3 regions of the Enterococcus diestrammenae genome follow, and region 3 is predicted to be linked to each of the others. Evidence: riboswitches for the same ligand, from Rfam matches in the RefSeq annotation. Region 3 holds a riboswitch; each other region holds the start of a gene.
What was found. A riboswitch is a leader RNA that binds a small molecule or an ion and turns the genes downstream of it on or off. The one in region 3 is predicted to bind thiamine pyrophosphate.
Positions count from the first base shown of each region.

Region 1: it holds a riboswitch for thiamine pyrophosphate, as region 3 does, so the genes downstream of both, thiD (bifunctional hydroxymethylpyrimidine kinase/phosphomethylpyrimidine kinase) here and thiT (energy-coupled thiamine transporter ThiT) in region 3, are expected to answer to the same signal.
Region 2: it holds a riboswitch for thiamine pyrophosphate, as region 3 does, so the genes downstream of both, ACO03U_RS12585 (ECF transporter S component) here and thiT (energy-coupled thiamine transporter ThiT) in region 3, are expected to answer to the same signal.

Region 1 is NZ_JBMRGR010000021.1:29,752-33,951, forward strand. Features, by position in the region: gene mgtA (magnesium-translocating P-type ATPase) at 1-1,751, shown strand, start outside; TPP riboswitch at 1,872-1,970, shown strand; gene thiD (bifunctional hydroxymethylpyrimidine kinase/phosphomethylpyrimidine kinase) at 2,278-3,084, shown strand; gene thiM (hydroxyethylthiazole kinase) at 3,081-3,899, shown strand; gene thiE (thiamine phosphate synthase) at 3,886-4,200, shown strand, end outside.
Region 2 is NZ_JBMRGR010000025.1:842-5,041, forward strand. Features, by position in the region: gene ACO03U_RS12575 (phosphotransferase family protein) at 1-457, shown strand, start outside; gene ACO03U_RS12580 (YccF domain-containing protein) at 531-896, opposite strand; TPP riboswitch at 1,552-1,641, shown strand; gene ACO03U_RS12585 (ECF transporter S component) at 1,797-2,360, shown strand; gene ACO03U_RS12590 (ATP-binding cassette domain-containing protein) at 2,357-3,733, shown strand; gene ACO03U_RS12595 (energy-coupling factor transporter transmembrane component T) at 3,730-4,200, shown strand, end outside.
Region 3 is NZ_JBMRGR010000006.1:45,108-49,307, reverse strand. Features, by position in the region: gene ACO03U_RS05765 (class A sortase) at 124-840, opposite strand; gene ACO03U_RS05760 (hypothetical protein) at 1,105-1,878, shown strand; gene thiT (energy-coupled thiamine transporter ThiT) at 2,160-2,756, opposite strand; TPP riboswitch at 2,820-2,923, opposite strand; gene ACO03U_RS05750 (iron-sulfur cluster repair di-iron protein, ric) at 2,991-3,290, opposite strand; gene ACO03U_RS05745 (ribose-phosphate diphosphokinase) at 3,564-4,200, opposite strand, start outside.

The DNA.
Region 1 (4,200 bases), on a different contig from region 3:
GGGCCTTCTTCTTTGCCATTGCGGTGGCGGTAGGGTTGACACCAGAAATGCTGCCGATGATTGTTACTAGCAATTTGGCGAAAGGGGCGTTGAATTTGTCCCGCCATCAAGTCATCGTCAAGGAGCTGCCAGCAATCCAAAACCTCGGAGGCATGGATATCTTGTGTACCGATAAGACTGGCACGATTACGGAAGATCGGGTGGTTTTGGTGGAACATCTTGATCCATTAGGTGAAGTAAATCAGCAGGTCTTGCAGCTGGCTTATCTGAATTCCCACTATCAAACCGGTTGGAAAAATGTGATGGATGTGGCGGTGATCGAGTATTTTCAAAAGCAAAACCAATCACTGCCCTACCAAGAGATTGTGAAGATTGACGAATTACCTTTTGATTTTTCGCGGCGGCGTTTGTCTGTCATCCTCCAGGTGGATGGGTACCAACTGATGATTACCAAAGGCGCGGTGGAGGAGATGGCGGATGTCTGCAAATACGTCGAAATTGCTGGTCAGGTGCAATTGTTGACTCCGGCCCTCAAAGAAACCATGGGGCGCCTCAATCAAGAATTAAATGAACAGGGGATGCGGGTGATAGCAGTCGCCGTCAAACGGGATGCCCACAAGGACGCTACTTATACGGTGGCAGATGAAAACGACTTGACCTTGATCGGCTACATGGCCTTTTTGGACCCGGCTAAAGCATCGGCTGCCAGTGCTCTCGCAGCCTTGAAAGACCATGGCGTGACGGTCAAAGTCCTGACTGGCGACAATCCTTTCGTAGCAAAAAAAGTCTGCAGTGATGTCGGAATCGCTGTGGGGGAAATTTTGTTAGGTAGCGATATCGAGGCCCTCAGTGATGAGGAACTGGCTGCAAAAGTTGGTGAAACCCATCTTTATGCCAAACTCAATCCCATGCAAAAAGCGCGCCTGATTGGTGTTATGCAGCAAAAGGGTCATACTGTTGGCTTCATGGGAGATGGAATCAATGATGCGCCAGCTTTGCGGAAGGCTGATGTGGGGATCTCGGTGGATACCGCAGCGGATATCACCAAAGATGCGAGTTCGATCATCTTGCTGGAAAAATCCTTGCAAGTCTTGGAGACGGGGGTCATCGAAGGGCGCAAAGTCTTTTTCAATATGATGAAATATATCAAGATTACTTTGTCCTCTAACTTTGGCAACGTCTTTTCGATTTTAGCTGCCAGTGCCTTCCTACCCTTTTTGCCGATGGTGTCTCTGCAATTGTTACTGCAAAACTTGATCTATGATTTTGCCCAGCTGACGATACCTTGGGACCATGTGGATGAAGAAGAGTTGCGGCAACCAGCTAGTTGGCAAATCAAGGATATCTTCCGCTTTACTGTGGTGATTGGTCCGGTGAGCTCGCTTTTTGATATTTTGACTTACTTGGTGATGTGGTTTGCTTTAGGTGCCAATACTGTGGCCACTGCAGGACTGTTCCAAACAGGTTGGTTTTTAGTAGGTTTAACGACCCAAACGTTAGTGGTTCATTTGATTCGCACTAGAAAACTATCCTTTATCCAAAGTCGTGCTTCTTGGCCAGTCTTATTGGCAAGTGGTGGGGCGCTAGCAGCAGGCTTTTTGCTAGTCTTAACGCCCCTCGGTCAATTTTTCGATTTTTCCCGCTTACCAGGGGCCTACTTTGGTTGGTTCTTCTTGATCGTCGCTGGCTACTTGGTGACGTTGGAAGCAGTCAAGCACGTGTATATTCGTAAGACCGGGAGTTGGTTGTAAGAAAGGCAAGCGCTAAAAAGAAGCTGTGTCTTTGAAGTGTTTATTTGAAACTCAGAGGTTCGGTTACAACTTACACTCTTGAGTTTTCGACTAGCTTGCTATATGATAACAGCAAGTGAATTTTGTTTGCGGGGGGACGCTGCGGCGTTGAGAAGGTAAAACCTGACCCTTTGAACCTGTTTGGTTGAGACCAGCGTAGGGAGCAATTGTCTGAGGGAAAGATCGTTTTTTCAAGGCACTCTTCTGCTGGGAGAGTGCCTTTTCTGTCGTCTTTTTTCGAGAGTAAGGGATAGAGCAGCATACATGAAAATCTTCAAATGCCAACTTCAGCGATGTATGCCGTAATCAAGGCGCTTTCATAGAAAATTCAGGTGAAACCGATGCCTGCTAACGAGTATCCTGGGGCAATCCTGCCTGTTGAGAGAGGCAGGCGTTTGGTGGGCCTTTTGAACTGGCTGTCTTCTTTCCTGTGAATGAAATGTAGCGATTTTTGCATCGATGATAAGTTTCAGAGAGGAGCAGATTCATGAAAAAAGTAGTTAGTATAGCTGGCTCAGATTGTAGCGGTGGCGCGGGGATTCAAGCGGATTTGAAGACTTTTGCGGCTCACGGAGTGTACGGGATGTCGATCGTCACTTCAGTGGTGGCGGAAAATACAGTGCGGGTGATTTCTTATCAAGACATGACACCGACTGTGATTTGCCAGCAGGCGGACGCGGTATTTGAGGATATTTTTCCAGAAGCGGTGAAAATCGGGATGCTCTCCAGTCGGGAAACCATGCAAGCCGTGGCTACTAGTCTCAAAAAATGGCAACCGCAAAACGTGGTCCTAGATCCGGTGATGTATGCCAAAAACGGGGATGCTTTGATGGATCCCACAGCCATTGATACCTTGATTGCCGAAGTTTTACCTCTGGCAGATGTCATCACCCCCAACATCCCTGAAGCGGAAAAGATTGCGAATCGGACAATTACGACTTTAGCGGAGATGGAAGCAGCTTGCCGGGCAATCCAGCAAGTCTGTGGTGCCGCAGTACTGATCAAAGGGGGCCACAAGACGGGAGCGGCGACGGATGTTTTATTTGATGGGCATGATTTTTACCACTATTCCGTCGAACGAGTAGATACGAAAAATACCCACGGCACCGGCTGTACTTTTTCTTCCGCGATTGCTTCTGAGCTGGCTTTGGGACGGGCACTACCGGAAGCTGTTGCAAAAGCTAAGGACTACATCACCATGGCAATCACCCATTCCTTAGCGCTAGGCAAGGGGCATGGTCCGACAAATCATTTCTACCAAGTGTATCGTCAAGGATTGGAGGAGCAAGCATGAATCCCTATCAAACGGCTTTAAACAAAGTGCAGGAACAAAATCCACTAGTACACCATTTGACCAACTATGTCACGGTGAACGATTGTGCCAATATTACCTTAGCGATTGGTGGTTCGCCGATTATGGCAGATGATCTAGAGGAAGTCGCAGCGATTACTGAATTGGCACAAGCAGTGGTGATCAATATCGGTACCCTCAATGCCCGTACGGTTGAGGCGATGGTGTTAGCTGGTAAAAAGGCCAATCAACTGGGAATTCCTGTGATTTTGGATCCGGTGGGCGCGGGAGCCTCAGCTTTGCGGAACCAGACGTTGGCACGTTTACTGGCAGAAGTTTACTTTGCGGTGATTCGTGGCAATCTTTCAGAAATACGCTTTTTGGCCGGTTTTGCCAGCGTCAACCAAGGTGTCGATGTTTCGCAGGCGGATCTTTTGACAGTACAAGACAGTCAAGCCGTGGCCCAGCAGTTGGCGCTAGCTCGACAAGCGGTGGTGGTGATTACTGGGAAAGTCGACGTGGTCAGTGATGGCTTGCAGGTGGCGCTTATTGAAAACGGCCATCCCACAATGAGTCGCATCACTGGGACTGGTTGTATGTTGAGTTCGTTGTTGGGGAGTTTTTGTGGTAGTCAAAAAGATTACTTTAGCGCCAGTGTGGCTGCTACTCTGGCGATGGGTATCAGCGGGGAAATCGCCCATGAAAAAACGCAGCACCAAGGTACGGGGAGCTTTCGGGTGGCCTTGCTAGATGCGGTGAGTCAGTTGACCCCAGCTACCATGGAACAAAGGGGGCGACTACAAATTGTCAAAGCCTGATTATGCACTGTATTTGGTGACAGATGCCAGCTGTGTCGCCGGGGATTCCCTGTTGGCTGCTGTGTCCGAAGCGCTAGCCGGTGGCGTGACGATGCTGCAGTTACGGGAAAAAGAATTAGCCAGTCGTGCCTTTTACGAAGAAGCGCTGGCTATGAAACAGTTGGCGCATCAGTATCGCGTGCCCTTGATTATCAATGACCGCTTGGACATCGCCTTGGCTTGCGACGCAGATGGTCTCCACGTGGGGCAACAGGATTTACCCGTCGCCGCAGCCCGCAGATTGCTAGGCCCAGATAAACTG
Region 2 (4,200 bases), on a different contig from region 3:
GGATACTGGTAGAATTTTACGTTTTATTCGCAAATGGGAAGAGGCTTTAGAAGAAGTAAGTGAACCGCGGTTAATCCACTTTGACCTATTCAATAACAATGTTTTTGCTGATCCTGAGGGAAACTTTGCTGGGTTTATCGACACAGAGCGTTGTTTCTTTGGGGACTATTATGCAGACTTCTTTGCGATTGATTTCTTGGGGCGCCTGGAAGATAATCATGGTTTGATCGAGGGATACAATAGCGTAGCCCAAGAAAAAATCATCTTTACGCCTTATGCCAGAGCACGGGTGGCCTTGTCGCGCTTAATGTTGGGGCTATTGATGTTTTCAGAGGGGACGACGCGCTTGGCTACTAGTGATCCTGAGCATTGGGATCGAAAATTACTAGCTACGCAGATTATCGAGTTTGCCATGAAGGAAATGGCTGAGGTGGAAGTGCCGAAAAGTTTAAAATAACATAATAATAATTTAAAAAAACAGACCTTTTCCACAAAAAATAGCGAAAAGGTCTTTATTTATGGAAAATATCTTAATAAGACACAACCCGAGCGCCAAAGGGCATCAAGGAGAGTTTGGCCATCTTCATGGATTGCTTGGCAAAAGGTATACCGATGATGGTGATGGTTAGTAATAGTGCGCTAAGTAGATGGGCTAAGGCAAGAGGAATGCCCGACACCAGGAGCCAAATAATATTTAGCAACAGGCTGACGTTGCTGTCGTTGTAGATGATTTGTTTGCCAAAAGGAGCCAATCCCAGACTAGCAAATTTGAAGCACTGACGGCCGATGGGAATCCCTACGATGGTGATGCACCAGAGACAACCAGCCAAAAACCAACCGATAGCGCTGACTAGGCCACCAAAAATCATCCAAATGATATTTCCAAGACAACTCATATAACCCCACCTTTTCTAAAAGTCCAAAGAAACTTTTGATGCCATTTCTTGTTAATCTCAGTATAGCAAAAGTCTGCTAGGCTGAGTAGTTTGGTAAAAGAATAGGTCGGATAAAAAAATCATTTTTTTAATTGAGAATAGTTCTCAACTTGGCAAATTTGTGCTATACTACGTTCATCGAGTAAGTCATTACTCCCCAAGTATCGACCTCGTGAGATTAATCTGTTTTGTTTTTTTCTTCGATTGAGTTCCCCTCTCAATCAATAGATGCGCCTGCCGATTCCCCTCGGCAGGTTTTTTGTATTTTTCGGGGAGTAGTAGGAGTGAGAGTGGCTTGTCTGTTTTCGAAGCGGATCGTATCGAAAACTTGAAGTGAGGTGGAAATCGGAAGTAAGGCATGGACGCTATACCCCTGCAAAATATTTTTCGGGGAGTGGCGGGAGTGAGAGGGGCTTGTCTGTTTTCGAAGCGGATTGTCTCGAAAACTTGAAGTGGTGTGGAAAGTGGAAGAAAAGCGTGAACGCTGTGCCCCTGCCAAGCGTTATCTGGAGAGTGTCTTGGCATCGAAAAAATAGCTATCCGTACCATTCTCACAATTTCATCGAAAAATATGGTACTTGGCAACATTATGTGCTACACTGTGGTCACATTTGAATAGAAACATTTGGGGTGCTGCAAAGCTGAGATTATACCCATTGAACCTGATACAGTTAGGACTGACGCAGGGAAATGTCTAGGATCAACCATGAATTGGCTTATTTATGCACCCCATCAGAGAAAAATCTGGTGGGGTGTTTCTTTTTTGGAGGGGAAACTCTCTCCAAAGCTAGTGGATAGTTCATCACGGTATCGGTCTGCCCCTTTTCGTTTCGTAATTGAATGAGGAAAGGGGTTTTTTTGATGAAAAAATGGCGGTTACAAGAAGTATTGTTCCTAGCGTTGATTGCGTTTTTGTTTGGAGCGATTTTTATGGGAGCGGGGGTGTTGTATGCATTATTGACGGCGGTTTTGACGCCTTTGGGCTATGGCCCTTTTGCCAATGAAATCTTGTTCGGGTTGTGGACGATGGCAGCACCGGTGGCGGGGATGTTGGTGCGACGGCCGGGAAGCGCAGTGCTAGGGGAAGTGCTGGCAGCTTTGGCAGAGATGCTGTATGGCAGTTATTTTGGGCCGGGAGTGTTAGTTTCGGGGCTGTTGCAGGGCGCTGGGACGGAGTTGGGCTTTTTAGCAGGACGATATCGCCGTTATGATAGTTGGCACTTGCTAATCGGAGCATTTGGGACGACGGCGTTGAGCTTTTTCTATGAATTTTTCAAATTTGGCTATGGGGCACTAGGCGTAGGCATGGTGGTGAGCTTATTGATAGTAAGGCTGCTTTCGGTGATTTTCTTCGGGATGATTTTAGTGCAGGCCATCATGAAACTTTATGATAAAGTCCAACAATTGGCGGTGACGGGAGGATGATTGCATTACAAGGACTGAGTTTGTGGCAATTGGGAAGGACTAGTGATGCGGCCCCGATTTTAAAAGACTGTCAGCTAAAGTTAGCAGCAGGGGAATTTTGTTTGCTTAGAGGAGACAGCGGTAGTGGTAAATCCACTTTGTTGCGCCTACTAGCGGGAGTGCTGGACTTATCCTATGAGGGGGATATTTTTCTGGCTGGGCGTAATCTGCGAGAGGTAGTAGGTTGTCAAAAAGCTCAACTGGCTGGCTTGCTGATGCAAAATCCCAGTCGACAATTTGCAATGGGGAGTCTGCGGCGGGAGCTGATCTTTGCTTTGGAAAATGTTCAGACACCACCGAGCAAAATTGCCAAAAAGATGCAACAAGCTTGTCAGTTGGCAGATACGATAGCGCTGATGGATCAGCCGTTTCATCAGCTTTCTGGAGGGGAAAAACAGCGTTGTGCCTTGACGGTATTATTGGCTTTAGATTCGCCAATATTGTTGTTAGATGAACCTTTTGCCAGCATCGATCCCGCCAGTCGTCGGCGTTTATTGCAACTGTTGGCTCAGTTGCGGGATCTGGGAAAGACGATTTTGTTAGCGGATCATGATCTAGCAGGTTATCAGGAAGTGGTGGATCGGCACTTGTTGCTTGCTGAGGGGCATTTGCAGGAGTTGCCAGTGGCGGATTTGCCAGACCACGAGCCGCAATGGTCCCTTGCGATGGCGAGCGGATGTGAAGATGCAGCGAGTTTACAGTTGCAGCAAGTTAGCTATGGATTTGAAAAAGGTCGGCCCTTGTTGCAGCCTAGTGATTTTACCTTTCAAACCGGCTTGACCACTTTGACTGGGGCCAATGGTAGTGGCAAATCCACTTTGTTGCGGACGATTATGCAGCTGGAAAAATACCGAGGACGTTATCTTTATGAAGGGCGACCGCTACCAAAGAGGCGCTCACTTTATCGGCGAGTTTCGCTAGGGGTGCAAGATCCTCAGCACCAGTTTACCGGATTGACGGTGCGAGAAGAGCTAGTTTCTTGGGGTTGGCAAGCAGATCAACTGACGGCAGAGCAAGAGGCCAGCTTGCAAAAATTGGGACTGAGGGAGTTTTTGGATAGGAGTATCTATCATCTGAGTGAGGGGCAAAAGAAGATGGTGCAGTTGTTAGGAATTTTGTCACGACCTTGGGAGTTGTTATTGTTAGATGAACCTTTTGCTAGTTTGGATCAGCGGGGGTGCGACTTTTTTGCTGATGTCTTGGCAAAAAAGAGTCAGCAAGAGGCTGTTTTAGTAGTGTCCCATCGCATGCAACCATTGGCACAAATCAGCCGTCATCATGTTCACTTGGCGGCAGGACAGTTGCAGGACTTAAAAAAGGAGTCGAGAAAATGAGTTTACTTAGTGAAGCAAAGGAAAAACCCATCACTACTGACTCGCTGAATGTAAAAGCACAAACTACTGCTGTTACTCAAACCACTCAAGTAGTCAATCTGACGGTTTTGATCTTGGGATTAACGTTGGTGCTTTCTTTCAGTTCTACGCTTTGGCTGAACTTGGTAATTATCGGTTGTTGCTTTGGCGTTTTAGTGGTGAGAAAGCACTTTGCAAGTCTGCTGACCTTGCTTGTCTTGCCGATATTGCCAGCGGTCAGTGCTGGGTGGGCGGTGATTATGCAAGGCAATCCAGAGAGCACGGCATTTGTGCTAGCCAGTCGTTGTTTTGCTTTTGCTGGCTTGGGTTTGGTTTTTGCCATGGGAGTCTCCTTTGAGAAATTGTTATTGTATCTGGAACAACAGGGCTTGCCGCAAAATTTTGTTTACGGCATTTTGGTGGTGGTCCAGGGGATTTCCGAGATGTTG
Region 3 (4,200 bases):
ACCCTTAGATAATTCTTCCCCACCAAAAGCCTGATAAAAGCTCAGAAAAAAAGCGCTAACCACTTCACTGATATCCCCGTGAAGTGGTTAGCGCTAGTCGCTTATTCAAATTGATGCCGAAATTTAATAATGTTTTACATCCATCTCAAAATATCCCAACACTTCAGCCGTTGCTTCTTTTACAGGAGTTACCGATTTTAGTTCCCCCTGAACGACTACCCGCTTGGTCCCGCCGATTTCATTACAAGTAATCAAAGTGACTAGTTTTTTGTCTGGGACTTCTTCAATGTACTGCGTCTCAGTGGGTAAAACAGTAATATTCAAGGTAGCGGTATACTCATAGATATTTTCCAAATCTGTCAGATAAATGGCGTCACCAATTTGAGTCTGATCTAATGGTTCGAATAAATACCCTTTATCATAGGCACGATGACTGGCCAGAGAATAATTGCCCGCCCCCATCTTTTGATCAGGAAACATGGTGCCAGCACCCCACAAGAGAGATTCGTTGGCAACACCTCTAAAGATTGGTAAATTAATGCCCACTTTGGGTATGGCGATACCACCGACTACTGGTAAGTTACGATTTTGCCATTGGGCTTTGAAAACCGTCTCGGAGCTAGCAGGAACTACCGCTTCAAAATCAAAGCTCGCTTCTTTTTCTTCATTTTTTACGATGTCTTCTCTCGTAAGCTTAGAAACCGCAAATTTTTCGCCATTATGGTCGATAATCACGTTTTTGATTTGATTATTAAAAACCAATACCAGTCCGACTACCAAAAGCAGTAGTAAAAAGATATTGATAAGCCAATTTCTTCCCCGATGTTTTTTCTTTTTCATAATAAGCCCCGCCCTCATTTGATTGCTAGCGCCTTTATTTTACCATAGAAAACAGCACACCGGCTATGGTAGCTCCAGACAGCCTCGCTAGTTTTAAGAAAACGCAACCTTCTTTTGCGGAGCGGATTTTCTAAAAATTGGCTGGACTAGCAAAAGATTGCAAAAGAAAGCCCTTTCTGTAATCAAACTTTAAAGGAAACGAAACACCACGAAATCCCTCGTTGTTGTATGATGGTAGTATCGGGAAAAAGGAGGGGGCGCCCCATGACAAAAATGATTTACATACATATTGATACTACCAGCAATGCCGTTTTGTCACGGGGCATTAGTCCCTTAGAATTTTATCATGGCATCGTCCATCAGCCAAAAAATCTCCTGCTTCTAGACCCTTCCTCTGATTACGGTGAATATGAAACCCACACCGGTTTGAAAATTTTGCGGGGAAATGAAGGCGTCAAACAGTATTTCGATGAACTGGCTCGCAATCGGATTTCTGAGGATATCAAATGGATTGACTTTAATGACAGTGCCCTGCTAAAAGAACTGACACCCTTAGAAATCAGTGAGTTGCTGTATTTTGGCCACATGAAAACCCATCTCCACTCGCCATTTTTCTATAAACTGCAGAATAATTTCGTTTACTTCGATTTGAAAGACGAGCTTTCCCGGGTTTACTATCGCTATTTAGATGAGTATTATCGGATTCTCGCTGACAAACTCACTCGGACAGTCTTGGAAAAAATCAACGACCGCCGTTCATTTTTCCGCAAAGCAACTCCAGTAGAAAAACTTGATATCAGTCTTTTACGAGAGATGAAAGGTCTTTTTCAAGAAGGTGTCGTCTTTTGCTTCCAGTCGGCCCACACAGAAGGCCAAGATTATAAAATTCCCATCTACTTAATTGAAGATGGTAGTTTTCGAAAAAATGAGGAACTTACCAAAGATGACATGCTCGTCGGCCATTTGATTTACCAACAAGACCGACGCCAATGGCAAGTGACCTACGAAGACAAAGATCTCCTTTTTCTAACCAATTAAAGTAAGCCTGTAAAAATACAGGATGGCCTTATTTTTCGAAGCATCCCTCAAAATATCAGGGAACCAATTATAGGCGACTATAAAACAGGCCTCATTCCTCAGTTTTTTTACTGATTTCTGCTTAGATCTTAGATGAAACTGGCTATTTAAGGCTTCTGACAGCCGAAATTTTGACCTTCCTTGATCCAGCAAAAAAGCTGCATTTTCCAAATGATGTGGAAAATGCAGCTTTTTTAGTGGTTCAATCACTTAACGGTTGCCGATAAGTACCGGTTTACAACTTATTTTGTAGCCGACCAAACACCATGATCGTCTTTCGGGATAAACAACCTAGGAGCAACTTTGACCAGAATCACCAAAACTACCGCTACATAGATGATATTCCCTAAAGCGGAGGCACCGTTGACGGAAAAAGAATACAGCCAAGGACTCATATTTTCTGGTGCATAGGCGCCCCAAACGAAGACCCCCGCCCAAAAATGCCAAAACCAACGGGAGAGACACGCAAGCACCGCACCCAAGACAATGTACAGCACCATCTGTTTTTGATAACCTTTTTGCACACTAAGGCGAACTTTAGTCCCCAACAAGCCGCCCAAGCCACCAAAGGCAAAAGCAAAGGGGTATTCAAAAATGATTTGCGGGACACTGATAAAGTTCTTCATCGCCGAACCTAAGACGATATTTAACAAGCCCCAGACAAAGCCTGCTGTCATCCCTGCCAGCGCACCTCGCCGATAAGAATACAACACCAACGGCACCAACCCTAAAGACAAATCCAAGGCTGCATTTGCCGTTTGGATGGGAATATAAGACAAAGCCATCCCCATCGCGGCGATAATCGTTCCTTCGATCCAGACTCGCAGATTTTTATTCATAAAAAAACTCCTCCATTGCAGATTATAGAACAGTCACAATCTACAAAGGAGAAGTATATGCTACTTCTAAGTCGTCACAATTCCTACGCTCGCATTATCGAGACAGGTACAGAGGGTTTAGAGTTCACTCATTCTCAGCCAATGGCATGGCTCCCCTTTGTGATCGTGTTCTATATTCAGTTATTTTGGTACAGCTCCATCTTAGCATATTTTTCAGAAAATGGAAGAGGAATTTCAGCCTTCCGTTTCCTCTTGTAAGCTGTCGGCTTTTGCCAACATTTGGTAGGTAGCGGTAAAGGTGGGGCAGACATCATCTGGTATCTGGTAGTCTGCTGTAAGTTCCCGTAATTGGGCAAACGTTGCCGAAAGATCCGGATTTTCAGTAGTCTCCGCCAATTTTTGGCTGATGCTATCATAGAGAGCTTTCACCTGAAAAACTTCTGGATGATGAGCGCCATGAGCACGGGTAATCGCCGTGGTGTATAAATCGAGGGTTGCTTGATTTTCTTTGAGATAGTCGGTCACTTTAGTCATTCATAATCCTTCTTTCAATAAATGCTTAAATTTTCTTGCCATCACGAAGTATACCTGTCTGGCTAGCAGAAGAACTTGATGGCTATCAAGAAAAACATTTTTAATCCGAAAGAGGATACCAGGACCCACCAAAATTGACGATAAAGCTTATGAACGATGGCAGGTCGACGATGGATAACGGTAAATTCTCGGCTCCTAAGTCTCCCTATTTTCCCTTCCCCACGCAAAAAAAGCAGTCCACCAAGTTAGTGGCCCTGCTTCTTTTGCAATTGCTTATTGTGGTTGATTGGTTTCAAACAAAGGACTAACTGGTTTGTTTTCATGGATTCGCTTAATCGCTTCACCCATCAAAGCACTAACAGAGATCTCATCGATTTTTTCAATCTTACGGTCTTCTGGCAAGTTGATGGAATCGGTCACGACTAAGCGTTCGATAGCGGAGTCTGAAATCCGTTGCATCGCAGGACCAGAAAGAACTGGATGCGTACAAGAAGCATAAACACTCTTAGCACCGGCTTCTTTCAAAGCATTGGCAGCTAAAGTGATGGTGCCGGCTGTATCGATCATGTCGTCGATCAGGACACAAGTTTTGCCTTCAACATGTCCGATGATATTCATGACTTCAGCAACGTTAGCTTTTGGCCGACGTTTGTCAATGATGGCAATCGGCGCTTTCAAGAACTCGGCCAATTTACGTGCCCGTGTCACACCACCGTGGTCAGGCGATACCACAACCACGTCATCTCCTTGAATTCCTTTGTCCAAGAAATAGTTGGCAATCAATGGTGCCCCCATCAAGTGGTCCACTGGAATATCAAAGAATCCTTGAATTTGAGCCGCATGCAAATCTAGACAGACAAGGCGATTAGCTCCTGCTTTTTCAATCATATTGGCAACTAATTTGGCAGTG